DNA from 2 places in the Thermosynechococcus sp. QS41 genome. Region 2 is predicted to be linked to the other one. Evidence: riboswitches for the same ligand, from Rfam matches in the RefSeq annotation. Region 2 holds a riboswitch; the other holds the start of a gene.
The links. Region 2 has a riboswitch for cobalamin ahead of RHJ80_RS04005 (sirohydrochlorin chelatase). Riboswitches for the same ligand answer to the same signal wherever they lie in the genome.

Region 1: linked by a shared signal. The riboswitch ahead of metE (5-methyltetrahydropteroyltriglutamate--homocysteine S-methyltransferase) and the one ahead of RHJ80_RS04005 (sirohydrochlorin chelatase) in region 2 are both predicted to bind cobalamin.

The regions. Positions count from the first base shown of each region.
Region 1 is NZ_CP134181.1:1,708,648-1,714,569, reverse strand. It holds gene thrS (threonine--tRNA ligase) at 1-1,110, shown strand, start outside; gene RHJ80_RS08420 (glycosyltransferase) at 1,128-1,910, shown strand; gene RHJ80_RS08415 (SufE family protein) at 2,029-2,478, opposite strand; cobalamin riboswitch at 2,630-2,775, shown strand; gene metE (5-methyltetrahydropteroyltriglutamate--homocysteine S-methyltransferase) at 3,067-5,319, shown strand; gene RHJ80_RS08405 (His/Gly/Thr/Pro-type tRNA ligase C-terminal domain-containing protein) at 5,572-5,724, shown strand; gene RHJ80_RS08400 (NAD(P)H-dependent oxidoreductase) at 5,853-5,922, shown strand, end outside.
Region 2 is NZ_CP134181.1:856,710-862,631, forward strand. It holds gene RHJ80_RS03995 (hypothetical protein) at 1-2, opposite strand, end outside; gene RHJ80_RS04000 (2-isopropylmalate synthase) at 1-1,617, opposite strand, end outside; gene RHJ80_RS04005 (sirohydrochlorin chelatase) at 1,692-2,723, opposite strand; cobalamin riboswitch at 2,756-2,897, opposite strand; gene RHJ80_RS04010 (peptide ligase PGM1-related protein) at 2,933-4,459, opposite strand; gene RHJ80_RS04015 (SUMF1/EgtB/PvdO family nonheme iron enzyme) at 4,711-5,811, opposite strand; gene egtC (ergothioneine biosynthesis protein EgtC) at 5,819-5,922, opposite strand, start outside.

The DNA.
Region 1 (5,922 bases), 850 kb from region 2:
GAGCAAATGAAGCGGGGATATCTACCGGTGGTGAGTCCGCACATTGCCCGTGTGGATCTATTTAAGACCTCTGGCCACTGGCAAAAGTACAAAGAGGATATGTTTCCCCTGATGGCCGAAGATGCTGAGGCGGCAGCCAACGAGCAGGGCTTTGTCCTCAAGCCAATGAACTGCCCCTTCCACATTCAAATCTATAAAAGTGAGTTGCGCTCCTACCGTGACTTGCCCCTACGGTTGGCGGAGTTTGGTACGGTTTATCGCTATGAGCAGTCCGGGGAATTGGGGGGCTTGACGCGGGTGCGGGGCTTTACCGTTGATGACTCCCACCTTTTTGTCACGCCGGAGCAGTTGGATGCCGAGTTTTTGAATGTGGTTGATCTCATTCTCTCGGTCTTTCGCTGTCTGCGTTTAAATAAATTCAAGGCACGGCTGAGCTTCCGCGATCCCAAATCCGACAAGTACATTGGCTCCGATGAGGCTTGGTCAAAGGCGGAGTCAGCAATTCAGCGAGCGGTAGAACAGTTGGGCATGGAGCATTTCTTGGGGATTGGGGAGGCCGCCTTCTATGGGCCGAAACTAGACTTTATCTTTGAGGATGCTCTCGGTCGCGAGTGGCAGTTGGGAACGGTTCAGGTGGACTACAATTTGCCTGAGCGCTTTGATTTGGAATACGTTGCTGAGGACAATACCCGCCGCCGACCGGTGATGATTCACCGTGCCCCCTTTGGCTCGCTGGAGCGGCTCATTGGCATTCTCATTGAGGAGTACGCAGGGGATTTCCCCTTCTGGCTGGCACCAGAGCAAGTGCGCCTGTTGCCCGTGGGGGATGAGCAACGCCCCTATGCCGAACGTGTGGCCGCTCAACTGCGAGAGCAGGGTGTGCGCGTGAGCGTGGATCGCAGTGGCGATCGCCTAGGTAAACAAATCCGCAATGCTGAAACCCAGAAAATTCCTGTGATGGGCATTGTGGGTGCCAAGGAAGTCGAAAGCGAGACCGTGAGTATCCGCACCCGTGCAGCGGGAGATGTCGGCGCCTTGTCTGTTGAACAACTCATCGAGAAACTGACATCGGCAGTGAATGCAATAGATGCCGAGATTCAGTGGCAGTAGCTAGAGGTTAACTCATTATGACCTATCCTTTTATATCAATCATTACGGCAACTCTCAATGTCGAAGATACGATTACTCGAACCATTAAAAGCCTTCAAGATCAAACGGATAAAAACTTTGAATGGATTATTGGAGATGGTGCTTCAACTGATAGTACCATTAGTATTATTCAGTCTACAAAGGGCTTAAATATAAAAATTATATCAGAACCAGATTTTAGTTTATATCATGCAATCAATAAATCACTTAAAATTGCAAATGGAGATTATTATCTTGTTTTAGGTGCTGGAGATGTACTAGAACAGAATACAATAGAGTTGTTTAGAAAAGCTGCTTGCTCTACGAAAGCAGATATACTATCAGCACATGTGTGGGTAGGTAAACGATTAAGGCGTCCTAATAAGGGAAGACCGTATTTGTTTTCAGCCGGAGCCTACATATCTTCCCATGCTGTTGGCACTTTAATTAAAACTGATCTTCATAGGCAACTAGGATACTATTCCTATAGATTTCCAGTTGGCGCAGACTACTTCTTTATCAAAACTGCTATTCAAAATGGCTGTAAGTTTCACAGATGCGATTTTATTGCTGGAGAATTTATGCTTGGCGGTATTTCATCAACTGATAAATTATCAGTTTTATGTGATTTCTTCCGTTTACAGGTAGAAACCGGAGAAAATTTGCTTTTACAAATATTAATTCTTATTTGTGCTTTATTTATTCGAGTTGTTATTCCTAAGTATATACCTTCTCTAATATGGGGTACAAGCACGAGTGCTAAATCCGCAAACGAAGCTTAGTGTCCCCGTTGCGGGGATTGTTGCGTCATCCTACAACTAAAGGATTATCCTCCTTCGTAAGGGTGTTCTCTAGCACCCAGCCCAGCTTTTGCTGCTGTAGTCCCATCAGCTGAGATTTTTAAGTGTGACACGAAGTCTCGGCCAAGTGATAGGCTAGGGCTTGCTGTTGCATCGTTCGAAAAATGTTGTAAAAGCCATTGGCTCGCGAGGGGGTTAAGCTGACATTCAGTCCGGTTTGCTGAATAAAGTCAGGTTTTAACTGGAGGATTTCTGCAGGTGTCAACCCACTCAACCCTTCAACCAATAGCCCCACTAATCCCTTCGTCACTTGAGCGTCAGAATCCCCCTGAAAAATCACCTTGCCCTGCTCTAAAGAGGCCATCACGTACACTTGGGAGACACAGCCAGGTACGCGGTTGGCGGCAACCTTCTGCTCCTCAGGAAATGGCGGCAGGCGCTTTGCAAAGCTCAGTAAGTATTCATAGCGCCGCTTTGGATCTGAGATCTGTTGGAACCGCTGAACAATGCGATCGAGGGAAGCCGGTAAAGGCTGGCAGGCGGAGGGCATATTTACCTAGAAGAACGCTGCTGAGAAAAATGATAACTATTTCTCATTTTAGCCTCAGCAGTTGCACAATAACGGCAGCAGTCAACCTAGGGGCAGCTTTTCATACCAATAGACCGCCGTGCTCTTACCCTTAACTCATAACTTGTGTTAGCCTTGAATGTACTCACTCGGTTCTGGTGGGGATCAGCCATCAGACGCAAGGGGGAAAGTGCAGTGCAAATCTGCCGCTGTCCCGCAGCTGTGATGAGAGGCACTACTCTCTCAGTCAGAATGCCCGCCGAGTTGTGAATGTCGTTATGCCAACATCTGCGAGGTACAGATGATGTTCTTCATGCTTCAATTTTCATTAATTTGCCTAGGTAAAGAACCCCCCTACCGCCCTTTTCTCGCAACGTTGCTGCCGTTGCTGTAGCACAAGTGATTTTGGAGATTTTCAAGCACCTACAAGCACTTAGACAAGGGGTTGCTCTTGCAGTGACCCACGTTAGGTTCTGCTGATGATGCTGGAAGTGTACTGCTTGTTGGGCTGAAAACAGCTATCTTTCTTTGTCTATTGAGAGAACTGTCAAAACTCAGGGTACTGCAACAATGACCATTCAAACTGCAACGCTAGGCTACCCCCGCATTGGTAAAAATCGTGAGCTGAAAAAGGCATTGGAAGCCTTTTGGAATGGCAAATACAATCAAGAAAATTTGCTACAAACAGTTCAAGAGATTGAATTGGCAAATTGGCAAACGCAACTGCAGGCTGGCATTGATCGCATTGGCGTTGGCGATACCAGTTTTTACGATCCCGTCCTTGACTGGAGTGTCCGCCTCGGCCTCATCCCACAGCGGTATCAAGCCTTTACAGGGCTGGAGCAATACTTTGCAATGGCTCGTGGCAAAGAGAGGATTCCAGCTCTTGAGATGACCAAATGGTTTGACACCAACTATCACTACTTGGTTCCCGAAATGAGTCAGCCTCTTCAGGCAGCGGACTTTAGTGATTTTCTGGGCATCATTGGTCGCGCCCAAAGGGTCTTGGGCGATCGCGCCGTTCCCATGGTGCTAGGGCCTTTAACCCTGCTACGGCTGAGTCGGCTGCAGATGAATCTAGAGGAAGCGTTGTCTTGCCTAGTGGAGCGCTATCTTATCCTGTTGGCTGAATTGAAGAACCTAGGGGTGGTTGAGGTACAAATCCACGAACCTGCCTTGGTTTTTGGGGACACCAACAACTTCAGGGAATTGTATGAATCAACATTTGATGCGCTCTGTCAAGTTGGCTTGCCGATTTACCTAGTGACCTACTTTGATGATCTCGGCGCTGCCTATCCTTGGGTGGTGACGTTGCCCGTAGCCGGCATTAGTCTAGATTTTACCCGTGGGCAGAACTTGGCATTATTGCAGCAGTATGGTTTCCCAAGGGATAAACAGCTGGGAGTGGGTATTGTGGATGCCCGAAACATTTGGAAAATTTGCCCAGAACCTGTCGTGTCAACCTTAGCAGCGATTCAGGGTATCACAACTAATATCCGGTTGCACCCCTCAGCCTCTTTACAATTCGTCCCCTACGATGCAGCACGAGAAGTGAAGTTACCAGAGCCATTGCGGCGGGTGTTGAGTTTTGCCGAACAAAAGTTGGATGAGGTGGTGCTATTGGCACAGACGCTGCAGGAGAGTCCCAAAGCCCTTGCCCAGCACCCCCAATTGGCAGAGATTGAAGCCCAGTGGCAGGCCTTTAAGGAATTTAGGCCTGTGAATCCAGTGGTACAACAGCGGTTGCGCAATTTAACCGTCAACGATCTGGAACGGGCTATGCCCTATAAACAACGCCGCCAACTGCAGCCCACCTTACCGCTCTTTCCGACAACTACCATTGGTTCTTTTCCGCAAACCCCAGAAGTGCGGCAATTGCGGGTGAAGCTCAAGCGCGGAGAAATCACCCTTGCTGAGTACCAAGCAGCAATTGATGCTGAAATTGCCAAATGCATTCGATTGCAGGAAGAAATTGGCCTAGATGTATTGGTGCATGGCGAGTTTGAACGCACCGACATGGTGGAATTCTTTGGCCAGAAGCTCACTGGTTTTGTCTTTACTGAACACGGCTGGGTGCAAAGCTATGGCAGTCGCTGTGTGCGTCCACCCATTATTTATGGGGATGTAGCGCGAACCGAGCCAATGACGGTGCGAGAGTTTAAGGTGGCGCAATCGTTGACACAAAAAATCGTCAAGGGTATGCTGACGGGGCCGGTAACAATGATTAACTGGTCTTTTACCCGCACCGATATTCCGCGTAGCGAACAGGCGATGCAGATTGCCTTGGCTCTACGGGATGAAGTGGCCGATTTAGAAGCTGCTGGGGCAAAGATTATCCAGATTGATGAACCCGCTTTACGGGAAGGATTACCCCTCAAGCCGGAACGTTGGCAGGAGTACTTGGCTTGGGCCGTCGATGCGTTTCGGTTGGCGGCTGGTGTGGCTAAGCCAGAAACCCAAATTCATACCCACATGTGCTATTCGGAGTTTGGCGACATTATTCAACATATCGAGCGCCTAGATGCAGATGTGTTGTCCATTGAAAATAGCCGCAGTAACAATGAAACGCTGTTTGAAATTACTGATGCCGGCTATCAACAGCAGGTGGGCAATGGTGTTTATGATGTTCATAGTCCGGCAGTTCCCACTGTTGAGCAGATGGTTCAGCAGCTGGAGACTGCGATCGCCCATCTACCCAGTGACCAGATTTGGGTTAACCCAGACTGCGGTCTGAAAACCCGTCGCTGGGAGGAAGTGATTCCCTCACTGAAAAACATGGTGGCCGCCGCCCAGCAATTGCGAGGGGCTCGTCTTACCAGCTGAGGATCTGTTGTTGCTGCCAGCGCACCGTTGCCCCCTTAAAATCGCAGGATTTTTCCACCACTCAAAACTGCGTTTCCATTCCTGCGATTAGGGGCGCAATGCTTGTAAGCAGGCTGCCTCGCCTAAAGACCTGCTCCATGATTGGTAGGGGCACCTGATCCTCGGCTGATAGGATATCCGCGTGAGTGTGGATCGTACGGGCGATCGCTAGGTCAACAAATCCGCAATGCTGAAACCCAGAGAATTCCTGTGATGGGCATTGTGGGTGCCAAGGAAGTCGAAAGCGAGACCGTGAGTATCCGCACCCGTGCAGCGGGAGATGTCGGCGCTTTCCCTGTTAAGGAACTGGTTGAAAAACTCACCTCTGCCATGACTGCGATCGATGCCGATATTCAGTGGCAATAGTGGGCAATTGATCTACAGGGCAGTTGACCTCACCTTTAATAGTTTGTCAAAATGAGCGGCGAGTGGTTCTCGCGATCGCGTAGCGTACCCTTCGGGTAATCGCTCTAATCAATTCTCTAGGGAACAGAATGACTGAAACACCGATTTCACCAACAACGGTTTTGCAACAACTACAATGGCGCTACGCCACGAAGAAAT
Region 2 (5,922 bases):
ATGAACCTCAGCGGTCTGGGGGTGGAGGCGTTGCTGCTGGAGCCCGCGATAGAGACGATTGAGGGCATTCATATAGGCATGAGCCGAAGCAACAATAATATCTGTATTGGCGGCATGGCCCGAGTAAATGCGATCCCCGTGTTGCAGGCGAATGGTCACCTCGCCGATGGCATCAATTCCCGCGGTCACTGACTGCACGGAATACTCAATGAGGCGATTGGGAATTTGCACCACGCGGTTAATGGCACGATAGACGGCATCCACAGGGCCTGTGCCAATAGCGGCATCTGTCAGCTCCTCACCACTGGGCAGACGGATGGTTACGGTGGCGGTGGGGCGGGCGCGATCGCCACAGGAGACCTGCACAAATTCCAGCTGGTAGCCTTGAACATCAATGGCTTGGGTTTCATCTTTAACAATAGCTTCTAGATCCCAGTCAGTGATTTCTTTTTTCTTGTCGGCCAGTTCCTTAAAGCGCAAAAACGCCTTATTGAGTTCCGTTTCACTGAGTTCAAAGCCCAGCTCGCGCAGGCGGGTGGCAAAGGCATTGCGACCAGAGAGTTTACCCAAAACAATTTGGTTATCGGCAAGGCCAATGAGTTGGGCATCCATGATTTCATAGGTTTGCTTGTGCTTGAGGACGCCATCTTGGTGAATGCCTGATTGGTGGGCAAAGGCGTTGGCACCGACGATCGCCTTATTGGGCTGAATCAGCATGCCCGTTAGATTGGAGACCAAGCGGGAGGTTTTGTAAATTTCGCGGGTGTTGATATTGGTCAGGGGTGCTTCCGATTCGGGGGGACGGCCTAGGAAGGGATTGAAGTACTGCCGCCGCACATAGAGAGCCATCACCAATTCCTCAAGGGCAGCATTGCCGGCGCGCTCCCCAATGCCGTTAACCGTACACTCCAGTTGCCGTGCCCCATTTTTGACTGCTTCGAGGAAGTTGGCAACGGCCAAGCCCAAGTCGTTGTGACCATGGACTGAAATGACGGCACGATCAATATTCGGCACGTTTTCCTTGATGCCTTTGATCAGGGCGCCAAACTCGGCGGGGGTGGTGTAACCCACCGTGTCGGGAATGTTAATTGTTGTGGCACCGGCGTCAATCACCCGTTCCAAAACTTGATAGAGAAACTCAGGATCCGAACGCCCGGCATCCTCAGGGGAAAACTCAACATCATCCACAAAGGACTTGGCATAGGCCACCATTTCGGGGGCAATTTCCAGTACCTCAGCGCGGGTTTTCTTCAGTTTGTACTCTAGGTGGATATCCGAGGTGGCAATAAAGGTGTGAATCCGCGGATAGTAGGCGGGTTTGAGGGCTTTTGCGGCTGCTTCAATATCTTGGCGGGTGGCACGAGCCAAGCCACAGATCACTGGCCCCGTTTCGGTGCCCACGGTTTCAGCAATCCGCTGCACCGCCTCAAAGTCACCGGGACTGGCAAAGGGAAAGCCTGCTTCAATAATATCCACCCCCAGTCGCGCCAGTTGACGGGCGATCGCCAGTTTTTCATCCACATTTAGGGAAGCACCGGGCGACTGTTCACCGTCCCGCAGGGTGGTATCAAAAATTAACACCCGGTCAACCGTCTGGGGAGGATATTTAATACGCATAGACAAGCCCTATCTAAGCTTGAGAAAGAGTAGCAGTCATCATTTACTCTAACATTTTCGCTGGGGAGCGATGCTTAGGGAACTTGCCAAATGCGTTGGTGGTAACTGGGCAAGTGATCCAAGTCCACGGTTGATCCATGGTGATGGTGGTGAGGGTGATGACCCCCGTGATCATGGCTGTGGGAGGGGTGCTCATGATCCTGATGATGGTGGTGATGATGGCTATGGCCTGCCACCAAGCGGAATTTGCAGGCTTCACAGTTCATGGCCACCTGCCCCGTATGGGTTTCAATTTCCCGCTGCCGCGTGAGATAAAATAGTTGCGGATGCAGGCCAATTTCCGGTAGGTTCACGTATTCAACACTGGGATAGGCGGCTTGGGCTTCTGCGGTAAGGGTATAGATTTTCTTGACTAGTGCCCCTGTAAACATGAAGTGGGGCAGGACAATGACGCGGCGGGGCTGGTAAAGATTCGCCCGCCCAAATCCTTCGGGTAGGCGGGGATGGGTAATGCCAATAAAGCAGACCTCAACGGTTTTGTAGCCACTGCCTTCCCAGAGCATGCGGGCTAGCTTAAAGACATCGCCATTGGCATCGGGATCACTGGAGCCGCGTCCCACCACTAGGAGAACGGTTTCTTCGCGGCCAATGCCTTGGGGATTAAATTCTGGTGAGTCCAAGCGTTCAAGGCGCGATCGCCACAGGGTTAAAATTTCGGGGGCAATACCATAGTGGCGGCCATAGTGATAGCGCAATTGCGGAAACGCCCGCCGCGCCCGATCCAACTCATTGGTAACGTCAAACTTATTGTGGCGAGCAGCAAAGAGTAAAACTGGTAGCACTGACAAGTCTGTATGGCCTGCGGCAGCACACTGGCTGAGCACCTCAAAAATCGAGGGTTCCGTTAACTCCAGAAAACAGGGAAAAACAGGCCGGCAGGGATCCAGTTGATAATAGGCTTGGGCAAAGTCCAAAAATGCTTGGCGACCTTCCGGATCGCGCGTCCCATGACCGACGAGTAAAAGCGGTCGAGATTGGGGGAGAGGGGGTAAATCGAGGCTAAAACCGAGGGGATTGAGAATGGAATCGTTGAGCGTAACAACCACATTGAAACTCCATGCCCGTGCGACGCAGGCAAACAGAGTGAACCACAGCAAGTAGGCATTCTGGCTGAGGGGGGTTCCCCATCACAGCTGCGGCACAGCACCAGACTTGCACTGGATTTTCCCTACAGGCTGCTCTTCACAGTGAACGTTGCCAATTGTAGCGAGATTCTCAGACCCCTGTCTATGCGGGGGGTGGGCACATGAGAGACTTATAGCGCCGCAGCATCGAGAACGCCAATGGTCTGGTTGTAGATGGCTTGGGCTTCTTCGGGGGTGTTGCCAATACTGACGAGACCCAGCTTACCAAATTCCGAGAGTGCCCCCATGAGGTGAAAGACAGTGCCCGTTTCGGTGCTGGAGTCAAAGTGGAGATGGTAGCGGGCAATCATATCTAAGAGATCATTGGGCAAAAGACCCCGATAGTGGGGTTGGCAGAGGTTATCGGAGGCAATGTAATACTTGGGACGGCGGTGCTTGCTGTAAAACAGTCCAGAGGCTAGCTCATAGTGGCCATCGGTGAGGAATTTTAAGGTCATAAAGGGGTGCGTAGTACCACCCTTGCGCAAGTTAATTTCAATGGCGTAAAGCTCCCACCCTGCTGTTGTCTGGGTTGCAACAACGTCCACACCAAAACAGCCGATCACCCCCTGCTGTGCCAAGTACGTCCCTACCTTTTGCCCCAATTCTTGGAGTTGTTGGCGATAGTCGGCATGGGCGGGAAATTCACAGCCAATGAAAATTTGACCTGTGGGGGCATTGAGTAACTGTTCATGGGTGGAGACGATTTCAACACTGCCTTTGGGGGTAATACAGCCTTGGACACTGGGCGATCGCTTGACTGTCCCTTCCACAAAGGCTTCGACAATGCCACCCAGATCCATAAATCGCTGCCGATAGGAGAGCCAAGTTTCATTAGGCGCCTGAAAGACCATCTCCTCTAGGCTATTTTCAATCCGTTGTAGATGATCGGGGGTGTGTGGGCTGCCAAGGGGGCGCAGTGGGCGCAGATCAAGAAGAGCATTGCCTTCTCCGGAAAAAGCCTCATTGAGTTTCACCACCACCCGTTGCAGTTCAGGAGATTTCTCTTGGAGGTGAGCGATCGCGCGCACCAGTTCCGGTACCCCCTGCAAAAAACCGCTGCCCATCGGATGGGGAATGCCTGCGGCCGCAAAAAGTTCCCGACTGCCCGCCTTGGTTCCCCAGTAGAGGAGGTCGGGATCCGTCGAGTAGAGGGGAATGCCTAAGCGTACCGCCAGTTCCCGCTCCAAAGGGGTGGAGTTAAAACACACCATGTAGGCTTGGTTGGGACGCAGGGCTTGACGAATACGCTCCAAAAGGCGAGGCCGCTCTAAAATTTTCGCAGTCAAGGGTTTATCGGAGCGATCGTAGGTGGCCAGCAGCAGCAGGCGATCGCGGGCATGGGAACTGGGTACGCCGGGGAGTAAATCCAGATAATAGTCAATAATGCTGGGGTGCAGCGGCTGGGACGTCACGTAGATCATGCGGGTACGCGGATTCCGCAACTGGATCAGCGTATAGAGTTGCCGCTCCTCGTAGTGGGTGTAGCCGGTGATCTTGGCCAGCTCCGGTTGGGGAAAGCTCAGGGAAGGCACCACCACAATATCGCGCTCAATGCCGCCGGGACCCTTGGGTAGTTCAGGAATAAACGTTTCTGTCCCGTCCCAGCACTCCAAGAGTCGCGTTTGCAGTTGGCGGAATTCCTCAGCAATTGACATCAAAACGCCCCTATGCCCTTGTCCCTAGTTTAGGGAGTTTGAGTCGGACTCATTGCTTGGGGGGCATCTTGTTCAAACTTTCTTTACTGAGGAACGGTGCTTCGTTTGCTCAGCTTCAATGTTTCTCATAAGATGCCTCGCAAGAGGATAGTTGATAGTCTGATTCTGGCGAAGCCTAAGGAGAGTGCCCGTGAAAAGGATCACAGGATCACGGGGAACTTGGGCACAAAATTAACCCACTTCACCCAGATCTAGGCCTCAGACTCAATCGGGAGTGCTTCTAGTTGAACATAGCGGGCGCCGGCAAACACCTCACGGGTGGTGCGGCTATACCAATTGCGAAATGAGGGTCGCTTGAGAATGGGGCGCGTCCAGTGACTACCGCCTTTTAGGACAAAATGCTCGCCATCAAAGTAGGGGGCAGAATACCCCCGGTAGGGATAGCTCTGGAACCCCGGATAGGGGGCAAAGGGACTTTGCGTCCATTCCCAAACGTAGCCCTGATTCAAGAGTCCCTGCTGAGCAGCAATCTCCCATTCCCGTTCACTGGGGAGACGTTTGCCTTGGAAATGGCCATAGGCTTCAGCCTCATAGAAACTGAGTCCCCACATAGGTAAGTCCAAATCCTCAGGAACGGGGTAAAAGGGTGCTGTGATCCCCTCTGCTTCGCGCCATTCCCAACCACTGCTGGACCACCATTCCCGCCGCTGATAACCACCCGCTTCCACAAAGGTGAGAAATTCCCGCCAGGTCAGCGGTGCCGCATCAATCATAAAAGGAAGTAGTTCGACACTCTGGACTGGCTGCTCGTTATCAAGGGCTAAGAGGTCTTCACTGCCAATGACATAACTGCCAGCGGCAATCCGTTGCCAAGACTGAGGCGACGATAGGAGAGGGGGTAAGGTGGTGAAAATCCCCTGCATCGCCAGCACCATTTGCATCGTTTCACTGTGTTGGGCTTCATGCTGCAAAATCCACCACCAGAGACGGACTTCCCGTTGCCACTGCTCGTCGCTAAGACTGTAGAGGCGATCGCCCGTCTTTTGGCGAATCTCTGCTAAGTAGTCAAGTAGCTGGCCACGCGGCGGTAGATGCTGTCGTTCGGCCTTGGGTCGGCCATCGGCGGCATACCAATAGCGATCGCGATCGCTCACCCCTGAGGATTCCGGCAAGAGCCAAAAAGCTTCTGTGTAGCCAATGTGTCCCAAATGCCACCCCACGGGACTATAGAGGGGATGGGGCTGCGCACAAAGGACGGCCTCGCTCAACTCAGCCACAAGTTGGAGTGTAAATTGCCGCTGGTTCTGAAAGGCTTGCCAAAAAGCTCCCCGATCAAAGGGATTAAAAGGCACTGATATCTCAGAAGGCGTAAATTTCTGGTTCACTCTGCAAACTCATCAACAGCAATTTATTTTCCGGTAAAAGATACCACTCCGTTTGCTGATCTACCGGCTCTGAGGTGA